Regions from separate parts of the Bradyrhizobium sp. SEMIA genome, predicted to be linked through region 3. Evidence: predicted binding sites of a transcription regulator. Region 3 holds the regulator's gene; each other region holds the start of a gene.
What was found. The regulator LexA, encoded in region 3, represses DNA repair genes until DNA is damaged. The targets are predictions, from matches to a motif close to TGTTCNNNNTGTGTTCNG.

Region 1 (3,202 bases), 2.1 Mb from region 3:
TGCCGAGGCCGGGAGGACCGACGAACAGCACGTGGTCCAGCGCCTCGCCGCGCTTGCGCGCCGCCTCGATGAAGATCGAGAGGTTCTTGCGCGCCTGCTGCTGGCCGACGAAGTCGGACAGCGACTGTGGACGCAGCGCAGTGTCGCCGACATCGTCGCTACGGCGCTCGGGCGAGACCATGCGGTTGGCCTTGGGATCGCTCATTTCGAGAGCTCCTTCAGGCCGAGGCGGATGAGCTGCGCCGTCTCGGCGCTTTCACCCGCGCTGCGCGATGCCGATGCGATGGCCGCGGCGGCCTGCGGCTGGCCGTAACCGAGATTGACCAGGGCGGAGATCGCATCTGCAACGGGGCGCGGCGCGCGCTGATCGTCGACGGCGCCGGCGAGATGCACCACGGCCGGATCGACACTGGCGAAGGCCGGCGCCTTGTCCTTCAATTCGGTGACGATACGCTCGGCCACCTTGGGGCCGACGCCGGGCGTGCGCGCCACCGCGGCCTTGTCGCGGAGCGCAATGGCGTTGGCGAGATCGGAAGGCTGCAGCGTGCCGAGCACGGCGAGCGCGACCTTGGCACCGACGCCCTGCACGGTCTGGAGCAGACGAAACCATTCGCGCTCCTGGTCGGTCCGGAAGCCGAACAGCTTTATCTGATCTTCGCGGACGTAGGTCTCGATCGACAGCACGGCCGCTTCACCCGGCGAAGGCAGATGCTGCAACGTGCGGGAGGAACAGTGCACCTGATAGCCGACGCCGCCGACGTCGAGAATCACAAAATCCTCGCCGTAGGAATCGATCAGGCCCTTGAGCTTGCCGATCATAGTCCCGCCACCTTTAGCCGGAGCGCCGTGCTTTGGCGGTGGTGAGCGTGAGTGATGGCGATGGCGAGCGCGTCGGCAGCGTCCGCGGACGGCGGCTCGGCTTTCGGCAGCAATATCTTCAGCATCATCGCGATCTGTTGCTTGTCGGCGTGGCCGGCGCCGACCACGGTCTTCTTGACCTGGTTCGGCGCATATTCGGCGACAGAGATGCCGAACATTGCAGGCGCCAGCATGGCGACGCCGCGGGCCTGGCCGAGCTTCAGCGTCGCAACGCCGTCCTTGTTGACAAAAGTCTGCTCGACCGCGGCTTCGATCGGCTTGTGATCGGACAGAACGGCCGCAAGCCCTTCATGGATCGCGAGCAGCCGGCTCGACAGCGGCAGATCGTCCCGCGGCTCCACCGAACCGCAAGCGACGTAGATCAATCGGTTGCCCTCAGCCTCGATCACGCCCCAGCCGGTGCGGCGCAGGCCGGGGTCAATGCCGATGATGCGGACGGGGCCACGAATCGGGAGCGCGGTCATGGGCCAGTGATAGCGGCTGGCTGCGATGGGGGAAACAGAAACAGAACGGAAGTAACAGGGGAAGTGGGATGTCTCGGGTGAGCAGGGCTGCCCACTTCATACTCCGTCGTCATACCCCGCGAAGGCGGGGTATCCAGTACGCCGCGGCTTCTCCGTATCCGCTGGCGCCTCTGGAATACTGGATCGCCCGCCTTCGCGGGCGATGACAGCGGTGGATGAGGCTACCGGACGGCCTAGCCGCCCATCTTCGCGACCAGCGCGTCCGACACCTCGAAATTGGCGTAGACGTTCTGGACGTCGTCGTGCTCGTTGAGCAGGTCCATCAGCTTGAGCAGCTTTTCGCCGGTCTCGTCGTCGACGGCGACCGTGTTCTGCGGCTTCCAGATCAGCGCGGCCTTGCGCGGCTCGCCGAACTTGGCCTCCAGCGCCTTGGCGACGTCGCGATAGCTCTCGGTCGAGGCGTAGATCTCGTGACCGCCTTCGCCGGAGACGACGTCGTCGGCACCGGCCTCGATCGCGGCATCGAGCACCGCATCGTCATCGGCGACGCTGCGGTCGTATTCGATGATGCCGGTGCGGTCGAACATGAAGGAAACCGAGCCGGTTTCGCCGAGATTGCCGCCCGACTTGGTGAAGAAGGAGCGGATGTCGGAGGCGGCGCGATTGCGGTTGTCGGTCAGCGCCTCGACGATGACGGCGACGCCGCCCGGGCCATAACCTTCGTAGCGGATCTCGTCATAGTTCTCGCCGTCGCTGCCGAGCGCCTTCTTGATGGCGCGCTCGATATTGTCCTTCGGCATGTTCTCCTGGCGCGCGGCGATCACGGCGGCGCGCAGGCGCGGGTTCATGGCGGGGTCGGGCGTGCCGAGCTTGGCGGCGACGGTGATTTCCCGCGCCAGCTTGCCGAACAGCTTCGACTTCTGCGCATCCTGCCGCCCCTTGCGGTGCATGATGTTCTTGAATTGGGAATGTCCGGCCATGCGTGGTCTCGTAAAGGAATCGTGCGCCAAGGTGAGCTTAGGGAAGCGCGGCCTTATAGGCCCTCCACCCACCGGAATGAAAGAGGCTCTACGACTTTAAGGTAATACCGTACGGCCCCCTGCCTAGAGGTCAGGCACCGTTAACCCTGATTTCATTCCGGATTGCGAAAATAGCGCCTGACCGTTCCCCGACAAGAGAAACCCGATGGCGTTCGGACTATTTCGGAAGCGTCTGCCGGATACGGCTGCGCCTGCGGTCGCCCCGCAGACTGTGCAGCCGGCGGCCCATTCCGAGCCCGCCCCGGCCGCTGAGGGCGATTCGGCGCGGGAAATCCTGGAACTGCTGGAACTCGAGCTCGGGGCGATGATTCGCCAGCTCGAGCGCGCCGCCAATTCGGTGGCCGGCGGCGCCGAGGCGACCGCCGCGACGCTGGCCGACATCCGCGACCGCACCGACGCCCTCACCGGCCGCACCAACGCCGCGCAGTCGACCGCCTCGACCTTCGCTCATGCCGCCGACAAATTCACCCAATCCGCGCAAGGCATCGGCGCCCAGGTCCGCGCGGCCGCCAAGCTCGCCGATGAGGCCAGCACCGCGGCGCAGGAAGCCCGCGCCAATGTCGACCGCCTGCGCGAGTCCTCCGCGGCGATCGGCAACGTCGTCAACCTGATCGCGCAGATCGCGCGGCAGACGACGCTGCTCGCGCTCAACTCGACCATCGAGGCCGCGCGTGCGGGCGCGGCCGGCAAGGGCTTTGCGGTCGTCGCCACCGAGGTGAAGGCGCTCGCGGTCCAGACGCAAGGCGCCACGGAAGAGATCTCGAAGAAGATCGACGCGCTGCAGCGCGATGCCGCCGGCTCCGCCGACGCCGTGCACCG
Region 2 (3,202 bases), 2.1 Mb from region 3:
TGCCCCATCAATGGTCGGGCTGGACGCGGCGCGCGCTGGTCAATGCCGACGACATCGTGATCGTGGCCGAGCCTGATCTTGCCAACCTGCGCAACACCAAGAACATGCTCAGCGTGCTCAAGGCCGCGCGACCGAACGACCGGCCGCCGCTGTACTGCATCAACCAGGTCGGCATGCACAAGCGCGCCGAGATCGAGGTCAAGGCATTTGCCAAGACCATGGAGAGCCAGCCGCTCGCGGTGATCCCGTTCGATTCGAAACTGTTCTCGACCGCAGCCAACAACGGCCAGATGATCGCGGAGGTGTCCAGGAGTCACCGCACCACCGAGCTGTTCCAGAATATGGCGAACCGCCTCGCCGGCCGCGGCGAGGTGAAGAAGCCGAAGCGCTCGCTGCTCGGACCACTGCTGAAGAAGCTGAAGGGCCGGTCAAGCCGCAGCTCCGCGCCGCACCGCAAGGCGTCGTAAGGTCTCCGTCGGAGCGCTAGGTGAGTCTCATCCCATAAGGCGTCTATAGAGGCCGGCTACCTGTCCGCCCGCTGCTGCTTCTTTGCCAGCAGCTGCCGCAGCGCCGTGACCTTGGCCGCGGCCTGGTCCGGCGGCAGATCGGCCTTCACGAGGATTTCGGCCTCGGACTCGCGGCCCTGCAATCCCAGCACGAGTGCGAGATTGGCACGGACCCGCGCATCGTTCTGATTGCGCTGATAGGCGCGGCCGAGCACCTGTTCGGCCTTCGGCAGATTGTTCTGCAGCACGTAGGACAGGCCGAGATTGGACAGCACGGTCGGCTCGTCGGGCGCGATCTTCAGCGCCGCGGCGTAATATTGCTGCGCTTCCTCGTTGCGGCCGAGCTGATCGAGCGCCGCGCCCTGCGCCGACAGGATGCGCCAGTCGGGATCCTCGGGCGAATGCGCGCGGCCGAGCACGTCGAAGGCCTGCTGGAAATTGCCGTTGTCGGCGAGCGCACGGCCATAGCCGGCGAGCAGCGCCTTGCTGCTGGGATGACCGAGCACGGCCTGCTCCAGCACCGCGACCGCCTGCGCGCGCTGGCCGCTCTCGCGCAGCGCCTTGCCGTATTCCAGCGCGACGTTGGGATCACTGGGCTTGGCGCGATAGCGCTCGCGCAAGGTGTCCATGTCCGACTTCGGATCGGCCTTGCCGGCTGTCTCCGATTTGCCGCCAAGCGCGCCGGTGACGTCCTCGAGGCCGGTGGTCTGACAGCCGCCGAGGGCAAGTGCCAGCAACGCGGACAACAGATATCGCGCCGGGGGAGAGGCAACGGGCAAACGCTTGGACATACTCTGATCACTCGGCGACTGATCAGAGATGCTTTGCCTATTAACGCTAAAGTCCCGTTAAAGAGACAGTCGTTCAGACCTTAGTCGGTGAATTCGGCGCCGAATTCGCAGCCGATACGCCAGCGCAGGCGGCATTGGCGGGAATAGTCCGGCGCGAAGATGATGGTGAATTGCGGCGGCACTTCCAGAAATTCAGCCACGACCTTCACGCCGCCATCCGAGATATCCGTGATCGTGCAATCCCGCGGCAGCGAGCCCGCGCCAAAATGAATCTTGGCGAGCCGGCTGCACACCCGACGTTCGCTTCTCCGGCGATTTGCAAGCATTTGAACTGTTCACCCGTTAGACCACGGCCCATCCCGCACCTTAGAAGTAGCGAACATTCGTTGGGATGTGCTGAGCGCAGCCGCTCGCATTCGAGGCTTAGTGTCTGGCCCCCGTTTACGGCTCGTTAAGGCTTGCCTCGCCCGGAAATGTTCCCGTATTGTTCTTGCGGAGTGCGCCGGGCTCTGCTACCCTCGATTGTACGAGAGGGCAGGCTGGTTCGGGCATGGTTCAGCGGGTTTCTACCGTCGCCTTTGAGGGGATCGAGGCTCGTGCGGTCGACGTGCAGGTGCAGGTCGCGCCGGGCCTGCCGGCCTTTGCCATCGTCGGCCTGCCGGACAAGGCGGTTTCGGAGGCGCGCGAACGCGTGCGCTCGGCGCTGATCGCCTCGGGGCTGGCGCTGCCGGCGCGGCGGATCATCGTCAATCTGGCGCCGGCCGACCTGCCGAAGGAAGGCAGCCATTACGACCTGCCGATCGCGCTCGGGCTGATGGCGGCGATCGGCGCGATCCCGCCGGATGCGCTGACGGGCTTTACCGTGCTCGGCGAGCTCGGTCTCGACGGCTCGATCGCACCGGTGGCCGGCGTCCTGCCGGCCGCGATCGGCGCCAATATGCGCGAGGAAGGCTTGATCTGCCCGGCGTCTTGCGGCTCCGAAGCGGCCTGGGCGAGCCCGGACATCCAGATCATCGCCGCAAGCTCGCTGATCCAGATCGCCAACCACTTCAAGGGCACGCAGGTGCTGTCGCGGCCCTCGCCGAAGGTGCACGAGGCCGCCGCCTCCACGCTCGATCTGCGCGACATCAAGGGCCAGGAGAGCGCCAAGCGCGCGCTGGAGATCGCGGCCGCCGGCGGACACCATCTCCTGATGATCGGCGCGCCCGGCGCCGGCAAATCGATGCTGGCGGCGCGCCTGCCCTCGATCCTGCCGCCGCTGTCGCCGGGCGAATTGCTCGAGGTCTCGATGATCGCCTCCGTTGCCGGCGAGATCGAAGGCGGCGCGCTGACCGCGCGGCGGCCGTTCCGCTCGCCGCATCATTCGGCCAGCATGGCGGCGCTGACAGGCGGCGGCATGCGCGCAAAGCCCGGCGAGATCTCGCTGGCGCATCAGGGCGTGCTGTTCCTCGACGAGCTGCCGGAGTTCGATCCGCGCGTCTTGGATTCGCTGCGCCAGCCGCTGGAGAACGGAGAGGTCGCGGTGTCGCGCGCAAACCACCGCGTCACTTATCCGGCGCGCTTCATGCTGGTCGCAGCGATGAATCCGTGCCGCTGCGGCAACGCGTTCGAGCCGGGCTATGCGTGCAAGCGCGGCCGCGTCGATCGCTGCACCGGCGACTACCAGGCGCGCATCTCCGGCCCGCTGATGGACCGCATCGATTTGCGCATCGAGGTGCCCGCGGTCACCGCAGCCGATCTGATCCTGCCGCCGCCGGCGGAAGGATCCGCCGAAGTCGCCGCGCGCGTCGCGGCGGCGCGCGACATCCAGCTTGCACGCTATGCCGATGCCGGCCTGCCCAATGTCCGCACCAACGCCGAAGCGCCCGCCTCCGTGCTGGAGGACGTCGCCAAGCCCGACGCACA
Region 3 (3,202 bases):
AACCGATCGGCAGACGCGGCGTCGTCGGGCGGTTCTCGGCACTGACCTGCGGCTTGTGCTCGCGCTCGCCGAGCGGCTGGGTCACGGGCAGTTGCAGCACGGTTGCCTGCTGGCCTTCGACGAGCTGAGTCACCAGCACGTATTTGCCGTCGGGGAATTCGATCGCGTCATGATGGCGATCGGGAATGTGCGGATCAATCTTGCCGAACTTGCCGACACGCGAGTTGACGGTGCGCGTCCAGATCCAGCGATTGTCGTAGCGGACGTTGTCGGCGAAGGCGAGCTCCGTTCCCGGCAGCAGGCAGACCGCGACGGTCGGATCGGCCGCGGAGGCAAAGCCGCGCGTCGAGGTGCCGCGGAACGTTGTCGTCACGATCGTCTCGCCGACCTCGGCAGGGCGCGATGCGACGGCATGCAGGCTGTAGTCACACATCGTGGGTGCTCCTCATGCGGAGATAGCAACCCGCGCCTCTGTCTTACGAGGCGCAGGCCTCTATCAGAGTGGAAGCATCATAGCGTCTGCCCGGTTATAGGCAAATCTGCGGCTCGCTGCCGCAGCGTGCGATCACATTATCTTTCCCGAATCCCCCGGGAACAAAGCCTGCTTTCGTGCATTCGGTGGGCGTATCAGTGGCCAGCTCAGCGGCCAGCCGGCGCCGACCAACCGGAGTATGGCCAGACCGGTTGCGATGGTTGCGTGAGCGCATTGCGCGCGTTGCGGACTTGCTCGCTCATTGCCGTTTCCTTGGCCGTCTCCTTGGCCACGTTCTTACGGGCATGGCGGTGCGATGGTGCGGCAACGGCTTGCGATGCTGATGCTGCGATCAGCGCCGCTGCTACTGTGCTCAGGATGATCTTGCGCATGGCATCTCCTCGAACCGAAAGCCTTTCCGAAGCGGTGCTGCTTCGTGCGGCGTGGCGAGGATGTAGCGCCGGAGGAGGGGCCGGATAATCTGCGCGAAACCAGAAAGACTATCCAGCGCGAGCGGACAATCATCCGCTCCGATCTCTAGTCGGCGATGCCGATCGAAGCGCGCGGACAGCGCGCCTAGTACTTGCGGTATCAGTACTTCCGATAAAGCCCGATCAGCTTGCCCTGAATCTTGACCCGGTTCGGCGGAAGGATGCGCACCTCATAGGCCGCATTGGCGGGCTCGAGCGCGATCGAGGCGCCGCGGCGGCGGAAGCGCTTCAAGGTCGCTTCCTCGTCGTCGATCAGCGCCACCACGATGTCGCCGGTGTCGGCGCTCTCGTTGCGCTGGATCAGCGCCATGTCGCCGTCGAGGATGCCGGCTTCCACCATGGAATCGCCGCGCACTTCGAGCGCGTAGTGCTCGCCCGAGCCGAGCATATCGGGCGGGACGCTGATGGTGTGGCTGCGGGTCTGCAACGCCTCGATCGGCGTGCCGGCCGCGATCCGGCCCATCACCGGCACCGCGACGGGACGCTCGCCCTCGTCCGCAGGCGGGCTGGAGGTCGTGCGGACCTTGCCGAGATTGCCCTCGATGACGCTCGGCGTGAAGCCGCGGCGATTGCCGGCGGCCGCCTGCAGCTCGGGCAGCTTGATCACCTCGATGGCGCGGGCGCGGTTGGGCAGGCGGCGGATGAAGCCGCGCTCCTCGAGCGCGGTGATCAGGCGATGGATGCCTGATTTCGAGCGCAGATCGAGCGCGTCCTTCATCTCGTCGAAGGAGGGCGGTACGCCGCTTTCCTTCAGTCGCTCGCTGATGAACCGCAGGAGCTCGTACTGTTTGCGCGTTAACATCTCGACCAAAATCCCCCGGTTGATGTCGTTCGATTCCGAGACGCTGAATTCAGCGATAAGCCGCTGCATGCTCGAAACAAATCATGAACGGACACTATATGTTCGATACATGTTCCGCAACTGCTTAATTTACCGTGAACGCGACAAAGTTCGCGTCACGCGTGTGGCCAGCGCGTTCAGACCGGCAGGCGCAGCACCTCGCAAGGTGTGCCGGCTTCGGCCTTCGGCGCGAACGGCGCGCGCACGAGAAGTGCCTGTGCCGCAGCGAGATTCGCAAGCAGCGAGGAATCCTGGTGATTGACGGGAAGGGCGATCAGCGTGCCGTCGTCGCGCGTCTCCAGGCGTGCGCGCAGATAATCTTCGCGCTGGTCGTTGGCGCCGACGTCGCGGCCCAGCACCGCGCGCTCGCGGCGATGGTGAATCACGGAGCGGCCCGACAGCGCCCGAATCAGCGGCACCATGAACAGGAAGGCGCACACATAGGATGACACGGGATTGCCGGGCAGGCCGATCACGCGCATCGCCGCCAACCTTCCATGCATCATCGGCTTGCCGGGCCGCATCGCGATCTTCCAGAACGTCATCGCGGTGCCCTCGGCCTTCAGCGCCTGCTGGACCAGATCGTGGTCGCCGACCGAGGCGCCGCCGGTGGTGATCAGGATGTCGGCGCCGCTCGCGCGGGCGCGGCGTATGCCCGCGGTGGTGGCGTCCAGGGTATCGGCGGCAACACCGAGATCGACGGTATCGGCGCCCTCGCTGCGGGCGAGCGCGTGCAGGGCATAGCCGTTGGAATAGACGATCTGGCCGGGGCCAGGCGTGGTGCCCGGCATCACCAGCTCGTCGCCGGTGGCGAGAATCGCGACCTTCGGGCGGCGGTGGACGGGTAGAAACGGGTGATTCATGCCGGCGGCGAGCGCGAGGTCGCGCTCCGTCAGCCGGATGCCCTTGCGCAGCAGCACGTCGCCCTCGCTGAAATCGACACCGGCGGGGCGGATGTGTCGTCCCGTCACGGCCGCTTCCTTGATCGTGATGCGCCTGCCGTCCGCAACCGTGTCCTCCTGGATCACGACCGCGTCTGCGCCGTCGGGAACGACGCCGCCGGTGAAGATCCGCACGGCTTCGCCGGCGCCGACCGATCCTGCAAACGGCCGCCCCGCCGCGACCTCGCCGATCACGGTGAGCTGGGAATCGATCTTGGCGGCGTCGGCCGCACGCACCGCATAGCCATCCATCGCCGACATCGCCTGCGGCGGCTGGGTGCGCCGCGCCGCGACGTCGTGGGCAAGCACGCGCTGGAAGGCCTGGTCGAGGGCGAGCATTTCTTCAGGCAGCGGCTCTGCGCCGGCAAGCACCGCGGCAAGCGCGTCAGAAACCGGCATCAGGGCCACGGGTGAAAACTCCAGCTGCGCCCCGTTCGGGCAAATCGGCGGCGAGAGT
Region 4 (3,202 bases), 910 kb from region 3:
CCTCCAAAGGCCCCGACGCCTCCGGCCAAGGCGGTTCTGGCCCGGGCTCCGATCAGGGCGGCACGATGACCAAGGGCGGCATGAGCAAGTAAGCTCAAATAGCTTCGGCCGCATCTCAAACAAAAGCCCCGCGGCAACGCGGGGCTTTTCGTCGAAACAGTGCAGCAAAGGTCAGGCAGCGCTGCGCTGGACGTGACGACCTTCCTTCACCTCTTCGATGATCTTGGCGCTGAAGGCGTCGAGGTCGCCGGGGTTGCGCGAGGTGATGACGCCCTGATCGACGACGACTTGTGAGTCTTCCCATGTCGCGCCGGCGTTGATGACGTCGGTCTTGATCGACTTGTATGACGTCATCTTGCGACCCTTGGCGATGCCGGTCTCGATCAGGAGCCAAGGCGCGTGGCAAACGGCAGCGACAATCTTCTTGGCGTTGAATATCTCCTTGATGAAGGACAGCGCCTTCGGCTCGACGCGCAAGAGATCCGGATTGATCTGGCCGCCGGGCAGCACGACCGCGTCGTAGTCGTTGCTGGAAACCTGGTCGAGCGTCTTGTCGACCTTCACCGGACGTCCCCAATCTTTCTTGTCCCAGCCCTTGATCTCGCCCGCCGCGAGCGAGACGACGTGGACCGTCGCGCCAGCCTGCTTCAGGCGATCGCGCGGCACTTCCAGTTCCGATTGCTCGAAACCGTTGGTGGCGAGAATGGCAATCGTCTTGCCCTTGAGATCCATGGAACGCTCCATCGCTATGAGAGGAGCCCGGTCAATCGGTCGAACCGGCTTCCGTTCCGAGCAACCGGCGGCATCTCACGGGGATGTGCGGCTTGCCGCAGCGGCCTGATGGCGGTCAAGTCATGACCACACCGGGCGCTAAAGCGCGATGAGATTTGGATGAATCGTCATCGCGCTTTAGGTTGTTGTTTACGCATGATCTTTCCGGAAAACCGCTTCGCACTTTTCCGGATCATGCTTTAGCGCCACATCGTCGGTGCGCGGACCAGAGCATCTCGCGCAGCCTGTTTTAGATCCTCGATCGAGCGGCGATCTGTTTGCGCGGCCTCACGCAGCCGCGTGGCGACACGCTCGCGCGTCGCCAGTTCGGAGAGAGGAAGCCCGGCGCAGACGTCGTCCAGCACGGCCTGTATCAAAGCGGCCATTTCGGCATCGTGCATCGGCGAGCTCCAGCGTGTCGCGTAGCGCGCTCGCTTTAGCTGCGTCGGATGTCAGGGATGTTAAACGCGCCCCACAGCATTGGCTTTCACGAGCTGGTCGAGCTGCGCGCGCTTGCGCGCAATCAGGAGCTGGGCCGCAGCATCATCCAATCCCTCGCGCTGCAATTGCCGGATCGCGGAGCCGAGCTCGAGGATTTCGGCGCGCAGTCTTAGAATCCGGTACGTGTCCGGGTCTTCCTCCACCGCGCGCCTCCGAACTCTCAGCGGCGCGCGATGGCGCGCACCGGATTGACGGCTGTCTTCACGGGACGAAGGCGCACCCGGTCGCGGACATCAGGCAGGACGTCGCCACCGCCGGCGGCCTTCCATTCGCCGATCAGCAGATTGATCCTCCGGCGCAGATCCATCTGCGCCAGAGCTTTTTCGGTGCAGTCGCGATCGCGATTGACGAGGTCGCGGACGGACGCCTCGATATCGGCCATCTCCAGCCTCAAGGCGCTGATTTTACGTCGAATTTCATTAATTCTGTTGTCCATGGCTTGTTAGAACAAAATAAGAACATATAGTCAAGTCACGAATTCAGGATGGAGCAGCGACATGCAGGTTCAGGGTAAATACGACGCAAAGGCTTTTCTCATGGAGATGACCCGCGCGCAGGGGCTGAGGCTGAAGCGGCTCAGCGAGGAGGCCTACCAGCCGGCGCAATACGATCGGGATCTGTCCTCCGCTGAAGCTGCGCGCCGCATCCGCGCGCTGGAGGCGGAGATCGAGCTCGCGAATTCTTTCTAGGCAGCCGGAACGTTCCGCGCTTTGGGAACCATGCTTGTGTCCAATGGTTTTTCCCCGGCCAAGGGAGAGAATGCATGGCACGCAAGGCAAAGAAACGCCGTTACTCGCGTAGCGCCGGCAGCGATGTCGAGAGCGAGATGCGGCGCTACAAGAAGGGCACCGCGAAGAGCGGACGCGGCGGTCGTGGCGGGCGCGTGAAGAGCCGCAAGCAGGCGATCGCGATCGGACTGTCGAAGGCGCGCAAGAAGGGCAAGAAAGTCCCGAAGAAGGCATCGAAGCGCAAGACGTCCAAGAAAAAGACGTCCAGGAAGACGTCTAAGAAGTCATCCAGGAAATCATCCAAGAGGTCGTCGAAGCGCAAATCCTCCTAGCGCTCGCGCCGATCCGTGTCAGATCATGCTGCCGGGCATGAAGCAGCGGATCGAAATCCCGAACGCGGTCTTCACCGGCCACACCATGGTGCGGCCGGCCCGGTTCGGCTCGGTGATGACGGCTTCATCCGGCACCTCGACCCACTGCCCGTCGAGACGCACGCGATAATGCCCGTTGTGCGACTCCCAGTCGGGATCGGCAACGGCAAAACCATCCGCATCCGAACAGCACGGGCCAAGATGGCTGCGCAGGCTGTCGAACCATGGCTTGAGGGGGGAGTCGGCGTAACGGCCGTCATCACGCCCGAGGGCGTTTCCGCTCCACAGCACCAATGGCGCCACAAGCAACGCACGCCTCAGCGAGAGCTTCAATCGATCCATGTTCGGCACCGATCAAATGCGAACCACCGGCCGGTTCCAAAAAGCGGCTGGCAGTTCGAAGGTCCACGCTTGCAACTGGCTCGGCGGCTCCGTTGCCGCCAAGCAAATATACGACTCGGAACAGTGATCAGCGAACACGGCTTTTTCGGACGAACCGGGTCATCGTCCCTGCCGTTAACGAGAATGTTATCAGATATCCCGCGGTAATTCTGAAGGCGAACAGAAAAGGCGGCCCCAAGGGCCGCCTTTGGATTTGGTTCGGTCGACGTTCGCCTTACGCGAGCGGCACCGCGACGAAGCGGGTCGCCTCCGCGCTCTTGACCTGCAACAGCACGCTGCGCTTGCCGGAGGACTTCGCCTGCGCCAGCTCCGAGCGGACGTCGCCGACATTGGCAACGGCCTTGCCGCCGACATTGAGGATGACGTCGCCGGTCTGGATGCCGCGCTGCGCCGCAGGCCCTTGCGGATCGACCTCGGTGACGACGACGC

Region 1: a site for LexA is predicted at 1,374-1,391, ahead of ruvC (crossover junction endodeoxyribonuclease RuvC). Genes of this name have one in related genera too.
Region 2: a site for LexA is predicted at 1,772-1,789, ahead of FOM02_RS00720 (YifB family Mg chelatase-like AAA ATPase). Genes of this name have one in related genera too.
Region 4: a site for LexA is predicted at 1,716-1,733, ahead of FOM02_RS15595 (DUF3072 domain-containing protein). Genes of this name have one in related genera too.

What each region holds. Positions count from the first base shown of each region.
Region 1 covers NZ_CP046601.1:4,379,149-4,382,350, forward strand. The annotation lists gene ruvB (Holliday junction branch migration DNA helicase RuvB) at 1-205, opposite strand, end outside; gene ruvA (Holliday junction branch migration protein RuvA) at 202-819, opposite strand; gene ruvC (crossover junction endodeoxyribonuclease RuvC) at 816-1,343, opposite strand; gene FOM02_RS21400 (YebC/PmpR family DNA-binding transcriptional regulator) at 1,577-2,323, opposite strand; gene FOM02_RS21405 (methyl-accepting chemotaxis protein) at 2,529-3,202, shown strand, end outside.
Region 2 covers NZ_CP046601.1:139,974-143,175, reverse strand. The annotation lists gene FOM02_RS00735 (AAA family ATPase) at 1-467, shown strand, start outside; gene FOM02_RS00730 (tetratricopeptide repeat protein) at 524-1,297, opposite strand; gene FOM02_RS00725 (PilZ domain-containing protein) at 1,378-1,623, opposite strand; gene FOM02_RS00720 (YifB family Mg chelatase-like AAA ATPase) at 1,848-3,202, shown strand, end outside.
Region 3 covers NZ_CP046601.1:2,273,253-2,276,454, forward strand. The annotation lists gene FOM02_RS10985 (hypothetical protein) at 1-433, opposite strand, end outside; gene FOM02_RS10990 (hypothetical protein) at 640-864, opposite strand; gene lexA (transcriptional repressor LexA) at 1,064-1,765, opposite strand; gene glp (gephyrin-like molybdotransferase Glp) at 1,942-3,153, opposite strand.
Region 4 covers NZ_CP046601.1:3,184,492-3,187,693, reverse strand. The annotation lists gene FOM02_RS15620 (hypothetical protein) at 1-92, shown strand, start outside; gene FOM02_RS15615 (type 1 glutamine amidotransferase domain-containing protein) at 172-732, opposite strand; gene FOM02_RS15610 (hypothetical protein) at 972-1,172, opposite strand; gene FOM02_RS15605 (hypothetical protein) at 1,233-1,415, opposite strand; gene FOM02_RS15600 (hypothetical protein) at 1,433-1,654, opposite strand; gene FOM02_RS15595 (DUF3072 domain-containing protein) at 1,770-1,961, shown strand; gene FOM02_RS15590 (DUF6496 domain-containing protein) at 2,036-2,332, shown strand; gene FOM02_RS15585 (hypothetical protein) at 2,351-2,713, opposite strand; partial or broken gene FOM02_RS15580 (Do family serine endopeptidase) at 2,988-3,202, opposite strand, start outside.